DNA from 2 places in the Glutamicibacter sp. NPDC088483 genome. Region 2 is predicted to be linked to the other one. Evidence: riboswitches for the same ligand, from Rfam matches in the RefSeq annotation. Region 2 holds a riboswitch; the other holds the start of a gene.
What was found. A riboswitch is a leader RNA that binds a small molecule or an ion and turns the genes downstream of it on or off. The one in region 2 is predicted to bind glycine.
Positions count from the first base shown of each region.

Region 1: linked by a shared signal. The riboswitch ahead of cycA (D-serine/D-alanine/glycine transporter) and the one ahead of gcvP (aminomethyl-transferring glycine dehydrogenase) in region 2 are both predicted to bind glycine.

Region 1 is NZ_JBIVMP010000003.1:129,358-135,471, reverse strand. Features, by position in the region: gene ACIP6G_RS07420 (peptidoglycan bridge formation glycyltransferase FemA/FemB family protein) at 1-331, opposite strand, end outside; gene ACIP6G_RS07415 (metal-sensitive transcriptional regulator) at 428-757, shown strand; gene ACIP6G_RS07410 (heavy-metal-associated domain-containing protein) at 817-1,131, shown strand; gene ACIP6G_RS07405 (heavy metal translocating P-type ATPase) at 1,188-3,446, shown strand; glycine riboswitch at 3,675-3,773, shown strand; gene cycA (D-serine/D-alanine/glycine transporter) at 4,096-5,598, shown strand; gene ACIP6G_RS07395 (4a-hydroxytetrahydrobiopterin dehydratase) at 5,767-6,090, shown strand; gene ACIP6G_RS07390 (FUSC family protein) at 6,074-6,114, opposite strand, start outside.
Region 2 is NZ_JBIVMP010000001.1:836,273-842,386, reverse strand. Features, by position in the region: gene ACIP6G_RS04065 (APC family permease) at 1-739, opposite strand, end outside; gene ACIP6G_RS04060 (serine hydrolase domain-containing protein) at 1,014-2,177, shown strand; gene ACIP6G_RS04055 (SGNH/GDSL hydrolase family protein) at 2,213-3,001, shown strand; glycine riboswitch at 3,104-3,201, shown strand; gene gcvP (aminomethyl-transferring glycine dehydrogenase) at 3,366-6,114, shown strand, end outside.

The DNA of each region.
Region 1 (6,114 bases), on a different contig from region 2:
GGCCCATCTTCAGCTGGAATGCGCCACGATTCTTCAGGTAGGCGGCCAGCGGCTGGATTACCTGTCCCGGAGCATAGGTGCCGAAGTCGATGACCGGGCCATCGGGGATGTAGGCGAGGGTCTTCTTGATGACCGGGGCTGCACGATGCAGCACCAGTGCCGCGCCCACCAGCTCGTCTTCCTCGAACCAGCCGAGGGATTCACCGCGCCAGCCGCCCTTGACCTGAGCCCATTCGGGACGCTGCAGGAAGCTGACGTCTTGGGCGGTCTCAAGGAATGCTGAGTGCTCGGTGCCGGAAATCGGACGCACATGAAGTTCGTTGTGGCTCACGGGTGAAATCCTACCGTGCTTCCCTCTCCGGCTGGGGGATGCTGGATACCCCTAGGGGGTACTTGACTTAATACCCCTAGGGGGTATGATCGAAATATGGATACCAACCACACGCCACATGAAACAGCTGAGCACCACGGCTATCACGCGGATAAAAGCGCGTTGGAACGACGCCTGAAGCGCATTGAAGGCCAGGTGCGCGGAGTGGCCAAGATGGTCGATGAAGACAAGTACTGCATCGACATCCTGACCCAGATCTCCGCTATCAACGCGGCATTGCACAAGGTCAGCGTGCAGCTGATCGATGACCATATCGGCCATTGCGTGGTTGATGCGGCCAAGTCATCCATCGAGACGGGTGATCCATCCATCGTGCAAGACAAAATCGCCGAGGCCACGGCCGCCATCTCCCGTTTGGTGCGCTGAGCGCGCCCCAACGCACCCATTTCCAATTCACACAGAATTCATCGAAAGAGAGCAAGATCATGAGCCACAACTGCAATTGCGGATGCTCCTCGGAAAAGAACTCCAACCAGGGCCTGCAGATCATTCCCCGCGAGCAGAGCACCCCGCTGACTAGCCATATGGAAATCAAGATCTCCGGCATGACCTGCGGCCACTGCGTATCCTCTGTCACCGAGGAGCTCAAGGAGCTTGATGGGGTGCAAGAGGTGGAAGTGTTCCTCGATGCGAAGGGCGTGTCCACCGCCAACGTCACCACCAGCGCAACCGTAAGCGAAGAGAGCATTCGCAATGCCATCGACGAGGCTGGTTACACCGTCGAAGCAATTAACGCCTAGCCGCAAAAAAGCCAGGCACCAAGCCACAACGGCAAGAAAGTGCAAGGTCGTAAATCATGACTTCCCATGCCCCGCATGAAACAATCCCCGAATTGCGCACCGTCGATCTGGACATCCAGGGAATGACCTGCGCCTCGTGCGTGAATCGGGTGGAACGCAAACTCGGCAAGCTGCCCGGTGTCAGCGCGACGGTGAACCTGCCCCTGGAAACCGCCAAGGTCCAGGTCCCAGCCGATGTCACCGATGAAGCACTGATCGATACGGTGCACGCCGCCGGCTATACCGCTTCCCTCAAGCGCCCACCCAAACCCGCCAGTTCGGATCACCAGGGACACGGGGAGCATGATCACGGCGGGCACGAGCACCTGGTGCCCAACCACCTGCTGCGCCGCCTGCTGGTCTCCGCGATCTTCACCATTCCGCTGTTCATCATTTCCATGATTCCCGCAGCGCAGTTCCCGCATTGGGGTTGGGTCGCCTTCGCGCTGGCCACTCCCGTGGTCTTCTACGGCGCCTGGCCTTTCCACAAGGCAGCGGCCGTCAACGCACGGCACCTGGCCTCGACCATGGACACTCTGGTTTCCCTCGGTGTGCTCGCGGCCTACTTCTTCTCTGCAGTGCAGCTGATCCTCGATCCGCAGCTGACCGCCCATATCGGCATGTCCATGTCCGAGCATGCGCTCTACTTTGAAACTGCCGGCGTCGTGGCCACTTTGCTGCTGCTGGGCCGTTTCCTGGAGCACCGCGCCAAGTCCTCGGCATCCGATGCGCTGAAGTCCTTGCTGAACCTGGGCGCCAAGGATGCAGTGGTGCTTCGCGACGGCGCGGAAGTGAAGATCCCTGCCGGGCAGGTGCAGGTCGGAGACCATTTCGTGGTGCGCCCCGGCGAGAAGATCGCTACTGACGGCGTGGTCATTGACGGCGCCAGCGCGGTAGACACCTCGCTGCTTACCGGCGAATCGGTCCCGCAGAAGGCCGGGCCCGGCGATGAAGTCACCGGCGCGACCTTGAATGCCTCGGGCCGGCTGGTGATCGAAGCTACCCGCGTTGGCGCGGACACCACCTTGGCCCAGATGGGCAAGCTGGTCTCCGAAGCCCAGTCGGGCAAGGCGCCCATTGCCCGCCTGGCTGACCGGATTTCCTCCGTCTTCGTACCGATCGTACTGGCCATTGCGCTGCTCACGTTCGTGATCTGGTTCTTTGCCAGCGGCGATCCCTACCAGGCGTTCACCGCTGCGGTCGCCGTGCTGGTCATCGCCTGCCCCTGCGCATTGGGCCTGGCGACCCCGATCGGCTTGCTGGTCGGTACCGGCCGCGGCGCGCAGCTGGGCATCCTGATCCGCGGCCCGCAGGTCCTGGAAGATACCCGCAAGCTGGACACCATCGTGCTGGACAAGACCGGCACCGTGACCACCGGGGTCATGGCCCATCAGGGCATCGAGGCCATCGACGGAGTCGATCCCGATGAGGTCCTGGCCTTGGCCGGTGCCGTGGAACACCATTCCGAGCATCCGATCGCCCAGGCCATCGCCAAGGCCGCAGTCGACTTGGGCCCGCTGCCCGAAGCCAGCGACTTCGATTCCGATCCGGGCGGCGGCGTGGTCGGCACGGTCAACGGGCATCGCGTTGCCGTAGGCCGCTTCAGCTGGCTCGAAGCCCAGGGCGCGTCCTTGGATGACTCCGCCAAGGCCATGCTCGCGGAAGCCGAGCAGGCCGGCGCGACCGCCATCCTGGTCGCGGTGGACCAGCAGTTCCAGGCAGTGATCTCGGTGGCGGACAAGATCAAGGACAGCTCCGCAAAAGCTATTTCCGAACTCCAGGAGCGCGGCCTGCGCGTGGTGCTGCTGACCGGCGACAACCAGTCGGTGGCTACCGAGGTTGCCGCCCAGGTAGGCATCAAGGCCGAGGACGTATTCGCCGGGGTCTTCCCTGCCGGCAAGGCCCAGGCGATCACCTCATTGCAAGAGCAGGGCAAGGTCGTGGCCATGGTGGGCGATGGCGTGAATGACGCGCCAGCACTGGCGCAGGCCGACCTCGGCATCGCCATGGGCTCGGGCACCGATGTGGCCATCGAAGCCGCGGACATCACCCTGATGGGTAACGACCTGCATCAGGTCACGCAGGCCATCGACCTGTCGGCCCGAACCCTGTCCACCATCAAGATGAACCTGTTCTGGGCTTTCGCCTACAACACTGCCGGCATTCCGATTGCGGCCCTGGGCTTGCTGAACCCGATGATCGCCGGAGCGGCCATGGCAGCCAGCTCGGTGCTGGTGGTACTGAACTCGCTGCGGCTGCGACGGTTCGGGAAGTAGCCCTCCGTACCTCCCCACGCGGGGCATCGGTTGAACCGATGCCCCGCTTTGCCGCATCCATGCCCTTGCTTCCCGAATCATTACGAAGCGGAGAATCCCCCATTTCGCCAGCCACTTTCCACGATTGGCGTGGCCAAGCGGTTATCCGGGGCCCGAAGTGTGAAATTGCGACTTGCACCACGTTCATTTTTCTGCGCATACTGTGATGGCAATCACCACATATGCCGTTGATGCGTGGCGGGAGAGATCCGCTCACACCATGGGCGGGCGCCGTAGGAGCAATTTCCTCCCCGGGAAACTCTCAGGCACCTGTACCGCTACGAACAGGCACCTCTGGAAAGCAGCCCAGGTTCGTCCGGGCTCACCGAAGGAGCAAGCTTCACCCAGTATTCGGGTGGAAGTGAAAACTCTCAGGTTGTAATACAGATTGGGGAGGGACCAAGAACAGTGCCGCACCGAGCGCACCGGTTTCGAGGTACCCCCCGTGGCTTACCTGGCTCCTGCTCCCTGCGCAGCTTGCTAGGCACGCCAGCTGGCCCCCTCCCTATCGGATGTGCTCATCGAAGCGAGTCCCTGTGCTCCAAGCCATGAAGGCTTGGAGGCAGGACACCTTCGGGGCGTCACGCCACACTCCTGGAAGGCAACCAGCATGAGTACCACCAGTTCTGATCCCACTCTCGAGCGCGGGCTCTCCAATCGTCACATCCAGCTGATCGCCATTGGCGGCGCTATCGGCACCGGCCTGTTCATGGGCTCGGGCAAGACCATTTCGGTCGCCGGCCCGTCGGTCATCTTCGTTTACATGATCATCGGCTTCATGCTCTTCTTCGTCATGCGCGCCATGGGCGAGCTGCTGCTGAGCAACCTCGAATACAAGACCTTCGCCGACTTCGCCGGGGACCTGCTGGGCCCGTGGGCGGCGTTCTTCACCGGCTGGACCTACTGGTTCTGCTGGGTAGTCACCGGCATTGCCGACGTGGTGGCCATCGCCCACTACGTCGCCTTCTGGTGGGGCGACCTTCCGCTGTGGATCCCGGCGCTGGGCTGCATCACACTGCTGCTGGTGCTGAACCTGGCCACCGTGAAGGCCTTCGGCGAAACCGAATTCTGGTTCGCGCTGATCAAGATCGTGGCCATCGGCGCGCTGATCGTGGTCGGCTTGGTCATGGTCATCACCGGCTTCGAGCACGACTCGGCCACCGCTTCCTTCTCCAACCTGTGGACCGAAGGCGGCATGTTCCCCACCGGCTTCATGGGCTTCGTCGCCGGCTTCCAGATTGCGGTGTTCGCGTTCGTGGGCATCGAGCTGGTTGGCACGACCGCGGCGGAAACCAAGGACCCCGAAAAGACGCTGCCCAAGGCGATCAATTCGATCCCCATCCGCATCCTCTTCTTCTACGTCGGAGCCTTGATCATCTTGATGACCGTGGAACCGTGGAACCTGTTCTCCGCCGAGCAGTCCCCGTTCGTGGGCATGTTCGCCCTGGCCGGCCTGGCCGGTGCGGCAGGCATCATCAACTTCGTGGTGCTCACCTCCGCGACCTCCAGCGCCAACTCGGGGATCTATTCGACCTCGCGCATGCTGCGCGGCCTGTCCATGGAAGGCGATGCGCCCCAGGGCTTCGCCAAGCTTTCCAACCGCAAGGTGCCGAAGAACGCACTGATGTTCTCCTGCATGTTCCTGCTGGCAGGCGTCGCATTGCTCTACAGCGGCGACTCGGTGATGGGTGCCTTCACCCTGGTCACCACCGTCTCGGCCCTGTGCTTCATGTTCGTGTGGACCATCATCCTGCTCAGCTACCTGGTCTTCCGCGCACGCCGCCCGCATCTTCATGATGCTTCGAAGTTCAAGGTGCCCGGCGGGGTTGTCATGCCCTACGTGGTACTCGGCTTCTTCGGCTTCATCCTGTGGGCACTAACCACCCAGGCCGATACCTTCAGCGCCCTGCTGATCACCCCGGCATGGTTCCTGATCCTGGGCGCAGGCTACCTGTACATCCGCCGCAACCCCCAGCACCAGGCACTGCGCGCCGCGCACCTGGCGAAGGTGGCGCACGAACGCTATGAGGCCGCCGCCTACCGCGATGCGAAGTCCTTCTCCAAGCTTGAAGCGCAAACCGCGGAGCAGGTTTCCGAGGATATCCACCAGTAGCCCGAGCACCTGACAGGTCTCTCGATCAGGCCCCGGCATCACCAGATGCCGGGGCCAAACTGCATAGTCGCTGGGATCGCTACCGCGATCGCCGGGGTCGATGCGATCATGGCGGCAGGCAGCAACCACTTGCACAGTCCGACCCGCTGCCGCTTGGAGGAGAGAACCATGGCATCAACCGGTCCGTTACCGCGCTTCGAATTCGATCAGAGGCTGGGTGCCTTGCCTGATTGGAAGCGTGATGACTTGGGTTTGCGGGCCGCTTACCGTTTCGATTGCGCGAGCACGGCCTTGCAGTTCATTGTCCAGGTAGGCCTGCGCGCCGAGCAGGACAACCGGCATCCGCACCTGGAGTGGCGGGTTTCCATCGTCGAGCTGCGCCTAGCGCATAACCAGCCCGAGCATCTGGGAGCACTGGATCTGGAATTAGCCCGCCATATCTCCATCGAGGCCGGCAAGCTCGAAGCGCAGGTGGTCACCGAGCACTGGTAGCCCCCGGCGTTCGGCCTTGGCGCC
Region 2 (6,114 bases):
AGGTCTTCTTGGGATTCTTGGTTTCCTCAACCAGGTTCACCGAATCCTCGAAGCCCACCATCGCGAAGAACGCAATGGCAGTACCCATGGTCACGGCGGCGAAGACGCTGCGGTCGGTGGGGGTCTCGAAGACCACCAGGCGGGAAATGTCACCCTGGCCCGAGGCGATCACCGCGAAGCCGATGCCGATGATCGCGGCCATGATGGCCAGCGAAACTATGGTCAGCACGAGGTTGAACTTCACGCTCTCGCCCACGCCGCGGAAGTTGATCACTGCGAGGATCACGATGATCGCAATAGCTGCCCACATGCCCGCTTCCGGGGTGTTGGGAACACCCTCGACAAACTGGCCAATGCCAATGAGCAGGTTGCGCCCCACCAAGGTGGCCGAGGTGGCGGCGCTGGTGATGCCCGAGCAAGCCACGGTGAACGCCACCAGGAAGGTGACGAAGTGGATGCCGAATGCCTTGTGGATGTACAAGGCGGCACCGGCCGCGCGCGGATATTTGGTCACCAGTTCGAGGTAGCTGAAGGCGGTGAGGGTCGCGATCGTGAAAGCGATCAGGAACGGCAGCCAGGCGGCTCCGCCCACCTGGCCGGCAACTTTGCCGGTGATGGCGAAAATTCCGGCGCCGATGATATCGCCCATGATGAGGAATAGCAGCAGCTTCGGGCCAATCACCCTGCGGAGTTCTGTTTCTTTGCCGTCGGTAACGGCCGTGTCACTGTTCACAGTCATGCGATCGAGATCATCTCCTTCAATTTTGTAGGCAAACATTACAACTTTAGGGTCAGCGCATGAAGTGGGCAAACCGGCTTCAAGGCTGGCTCACAGACCTCGGAGTCCAGCGGTAGTGAAATGTCGATTAGTGGCTAAAACAAGCTAATGCTGTGAGCTGACGTACCTATATGCTAGGTGTCGGGTCAGCGTGTGGAGCCACCGGGTCATGGGATCGAAGCGGTTAGGGTTAGTTGATGAGAGACAAGCACTTTAAAGGATTTAGATGCAATCGGTGATCACTGAATATTTCGCGCCCCTGGCGGAAGCACTAGAGGCGCGAGCCGCTGAGGAAGAAGGCTATTCGGCGCAGCTGGCCCTGTACCACCGCGGCGAATTGGTGCTCAGCCACAGCGTCGGCGAGCACCTCTCTGGTGACGCGCTGACCTGTGTCTTCTCCTGCACCAAGGGCCTAGGCGCGCTGGTCGTGGCACTGCTCGTGCAAGATGGGCTGATTGATCCGAACGCGCCAATGGCCACCTACTGGCCGGAATTCGGGGACAACGGGAAATCCCAGCTCACCGTCGGCGAGGTGCTCAGCCACCAAGCGGGAGTGCTCGGTGTGCCCGGGGGCGTGCCCAGCGAGATCCTCTTGAACTCCGCCGAATACGCCAAGGTGCTCGCTTCCATGCCAAGCGTCTGGCCGCTGGGCCAGAACATTGTCGGCTACCACGCGATCACCATGGGCGTGCTCATGGAAGAACTGGTACGCCGGGTCACCGGCAAGGAACTGAAAGAAGTCTTCGAGGAGCGCATCCGCAAGCCGCTGGGAGCCGAAGCCTACATCGGCCAGGACCCCGCGCTGGAATCGCGCTACCGCGATGTACTGCCGGGCGCTGACGCCGCACCGGAATTCTTCGATCCGTTCTCCCCGGCCGGGCTTTCGGTGAACTCGGCCTCCGGTTTCGCGCTGGAAAACGGCCCGGTCTACAACTGGCACGAACTGGCCAACGCGCCTCAGGTGCGCGAACTGGGCCCCGCATCCATGGGCGCGGTCGCCAATGCCCAAGGGCTGGCCGCAATCTATGCCGCTTCATTCGGTGCAGTGCCGGCACTGGGCACCACCCGCGGATTCCTCACCGCCGACACCTGGCCCCAGGTTTCCACCGAACTGGTCTACGGCCATGACCGGACCAATGGACTGCTGCAGGCCTTCGCCCTGGGGTTCATGAAGGCCACCGCGCGCAACAACTACGGATCGATTTTCGCCTACGGCCATGACGGTGCGAACTCCTCGCTGGCCTTTGCTGATCCAGCCCACCAGCTGGGCTTCGGATTCATCCCCTCGCGCAATGAAGGCGCCAAGGAGATCTCCACCGGAGTCAAGCTCAGCCAGCTGGCCCGCCAGCTGATCATGCAGAAGAACATGTCGGCCCAGGCTGCCGGCAGCAACGCGTAGTAAACCCATCGGGAATGGAACGAAGCAGGAGCGAAGTGAAGAAGTTTGTGGCACTAGGTGACTCGTTCACCGAAGGCGTTGGCGATGTGGATCCGACCCGGCCCAACCAGGTCCGCGGCTGGGCGGACCGGGTTTCGGAAGTGCTCTGCGCCGAAGGCGAATGGGAATACGCCAACCTGGCGGTGCGCGGCAAGAAGATCGGGCAGGTGATCAACCAGCAGCTGGACCAGGCGCTCGCACTGGCCCCGGACCTGGTCACCATCTATGCCGGCGGCAATGACATCCTGCGCCCGAAGGCGGACCTGGATGCGCTGATGCGCGGCTATGAAGGCATGGTGCGCCGCTTTGCCGAAGCCGGAAGCGCGGTCGTGCTGTTCACCGGTTTCGACACCGTGGAATCACCGTTGTTCTCCAAGACCCGTCCGCGCACGGCCATTTACAACGAGAAGGTTCGCGAAATCGCGGACGAGTACGGCGCGGTGATCGCCGATTACTGGCGGTGGCGCGAATTCTCCGATCTGCGCTACTGGGCGGTGGATCGGCTGCACATGAACGAGCTGGGCCACACGCTGATGGCCTCGAAGGTCCTTGACGTGCTCGGCACCCATCGGATCACCGAGGGAAACTGGTCCTCCAGGATCCAGCAGCCGTCCCTGCCGGAACTGGCCGTGAACTCGCGCGGCGAAAAGCTGAAGCAGGAATTGGGCTGGGCCAGGGAGCATTTGGCTCCGTGGGTCAAGCGCCGGATCACCGGCACCTCGTCGGGTGATTCCCTGTCAGCGAAATATCCTGATTACATCCGTTTAACTGCCGACGCCAACTGAACGCATTTATGACTTTTCCGGACCCCGCTCCTGTTTGACCTTGGGGGCGGGGCAGGTAACATGGTGGTGTGCTGCAGGTCTCCGGCCGGCAGCGCGCGCCATAGACGGATGGCGGGAGAGTCCCGTTCACACCATGGACGGGCGCCGTAGGAGCAATTCCTCCCCAGGAAACTCTCAGGCACCCGTACCGCCATCATGAGGCAACTCTGGAAAGAAACCGGCCCGTTCCGGTTCACCGAAGGTGCAAGTGCCCGGCTTGGTTTGCTGGATGCGTAAAACTCTCAGGTTATGCAACAGGGATGGGGAGGTAAAAAGACCTTCCTTTGGCATGCGCCAAGACAGATCCCATGGAGATACCAGCACCATGACCATCACGCAGACTTCGGCACGAGCGAATACTGAATTCGTTTCACGCCATATCGGCCCACGTCCTTCTGACGTCACCACCATGCTTCAGACCCTGGGCTACGACAGCCTGGAAGAACTGATCGACACCGCCGTTCCGGCAGACATCCGCCAGGACTCCGCACTGGATATCCCAGACGCCCTGAGCGAAACCGAAGCCCTAGCCCACCTGCGTGCGCTTGCCTCGAAGAACGTCATGAAGACCCAGATGATCGGCCAGGGCTTCTACGACACCATCACCCCAGCTGTGATCCGCCGCAACATCGTGGAAAACCCAGCCTGGTACACCGCTTACACCCCGTACCAGCCGGAAATCTCCCAGGGCCGCCTCGAAGCCCTGCTGAACTTCCAGACCATGGTCATGGACCTGACCGGCCTGCCCATCGCCAACGCGTCGCTGCTGGACGAATCCTCCGCTGCCGCCGAAGCCGTGCTGATGATGCGCCGCGCCAACAAGAAGAAGTCCAAGGGCAAGACCGTGCTGGACTCCAACATCTTCCCGCAGACCCTCAAGGTCGTGCAGGGCCGCGCTGACGCACTGGGCTTCGAAGTCGAGGTTGCCGACCTTTCCGCAGGCTTGCCAGAGGGCGAGATCTCCGGCATTGTCCTGCAGCAGCCTGGCAACGACGGCTCGATCGCGGACCACGCTGCGATCATCGCCGCCGCCAAGGAAGCCGGCGCCATGGTTACCGTGATTGCCGACCTGCTGGCCCTGACCATGATCACCCCTCCGGGCGAGCAGGGTGCCGATATCGCCGTGGGCAACACCCAGCGATTCGGCGTGCCGCTGTTCTTCGGCGGACCGCACGCTGCCTACATGGCCGTGGCCGATGGCCTGACCCGCTCCATGCCAGGACGCCTGGTGGGCGTTTCGGCCGATAACGCCGGAGTCCCTGCCTACCGCTTGGCCCTGCAGACCCGCGAGCAGCACATCCGCCGCGAAAAGGCCACCTCCAACATCTGCACCGCACAGGCCCTGCTGGCCATCTGCGCTTCGATGTACGCCGTCTACCACGGCCCAGCCGGCCTGAAGCAGATCGCCTCGCGCGCCAACAACCACGCCCGGGTCATCGCCAGCTCGCTGGTTTCCGGCGGCTACACCCTGGCATCGGACTCCTTCTTCGACACCGTTGTAGTGAACGTCGAGAACGCCGATGCCATCATTGCCAAGGCCATCGAAGCAGGCATCAACCTGCGCAAGGTGGGCGAGACCCAGGTGGGCATCTCCACCGACGAGGCCACCACCTCGGGCGTAGTCAAGACCCTGCTTGAGGTCTTCGGCGCAGAGCTCTCGGCTCCGGAAGGCTTCGAGATCCCGGCCGGGCAGGTGCGCACCAGCGACTTCATGACCCACCCGATCTTCAACACCATCTCCTCCGAAACCCAGATGATGCGCTACCTGCGCCGGCTCTCGGACCGCGACCTGGCCCTGGACCGCACCATGATCCCGCTGGGTTCGTGCACCATGAAGCTGAACTCGGCCGCCGAAATGGAATCCATCACCTGGCCGGAATTCGCCTCGATCCACCCCTACGCGCCTGCAGCGCAGACCGAGGGCTGGCGCGAGCTGATCACCGACCTGGAAGGGCGCCTGACCGCAATCACCGGCTACGCTGGCGTTTCGATCCAGCCCAACGCCGGCTCGCAGGGCGAATACGCGGGCCTGCTGGCCATCTCGGACTACCACCGTTCGCGCGGCGAAGGCCAGCGCGATCTGTGCCTGATTCCGGCTTCGGCCCACGGCACCAATGCCGCGTCGGCAGTGCTGGCCGGGATGCGCGTGGTGGTCGTGAAGACCGCAGCCGATGGCACCATCGACGCGAATGACCTGGATGCCAAGATCGAGGCCAACAAGGACGTCCTTGCAGCCATCATGATCACCTACCCATCCACCCACGGCGTCTACGACGCGGACGTGCGCGAGGTCTGCGACAAGGTCCACGCCGCCGGCGGCCAGGTGTACATCGATGGCGCGAACATGAACGCCATGGTTGGCTTGGCCCAGCCAGGCAAGTTCGGCGGCGACGTGTCGCACCTGAACCTGCACAAGACCTTCTGCATCCCGCACGGCGGTGGCGGTCCAGGCGTAGGCCCAATCGGCGTTGGCGAGCACCTGCTGCCATTCCTGCCAGGCGATGCTTCGGGCACCTACTCCGAGCGTGACGGCGTGCCGGTGGTGGCGACCGCTTTCGGCTCGGCCGGCGTCCTGCCGATCTCCTGGGCCTACATCGCGATGATGGGCGGGGACGGCTTGACCGAAGCCACCAAGCACGCGATCCTGAACGCGAACTACATTGCCAAGCGCCTGAACGAGCACTTCCCGGTACTGTTCACCGGCAACAAGGACCTGGTTGCCCACGAGTGCATCCTGGACCTGCGCGAACTGACCGCCAAGACCGGGGCCACCGCCGAGGACGTGGCCAAGCGCCTGATCGACTTCGGTTTCCACGCGCCGACCCTGTCCTTCCCTGTGGCAGGCACCCTGATGGTGGAGCCCACCGAATCCGAGGACCTGGCCGAGATCGAGCGCTTCATTGAAGCGATGATCACCATCCGCCAGGAAATGGACGAGGTCCTCTCCGGTGCCTACAGCATCGAGGAGTCCCCATTGCGCAACGCTCCGCACACGGTCTCCGCTGTGGTCAACAGCAAGTGGGACCGCAAGTACTCGGTCGAGCAGGCGGCCTTCCCGGTCCCGGCGCTGAAGT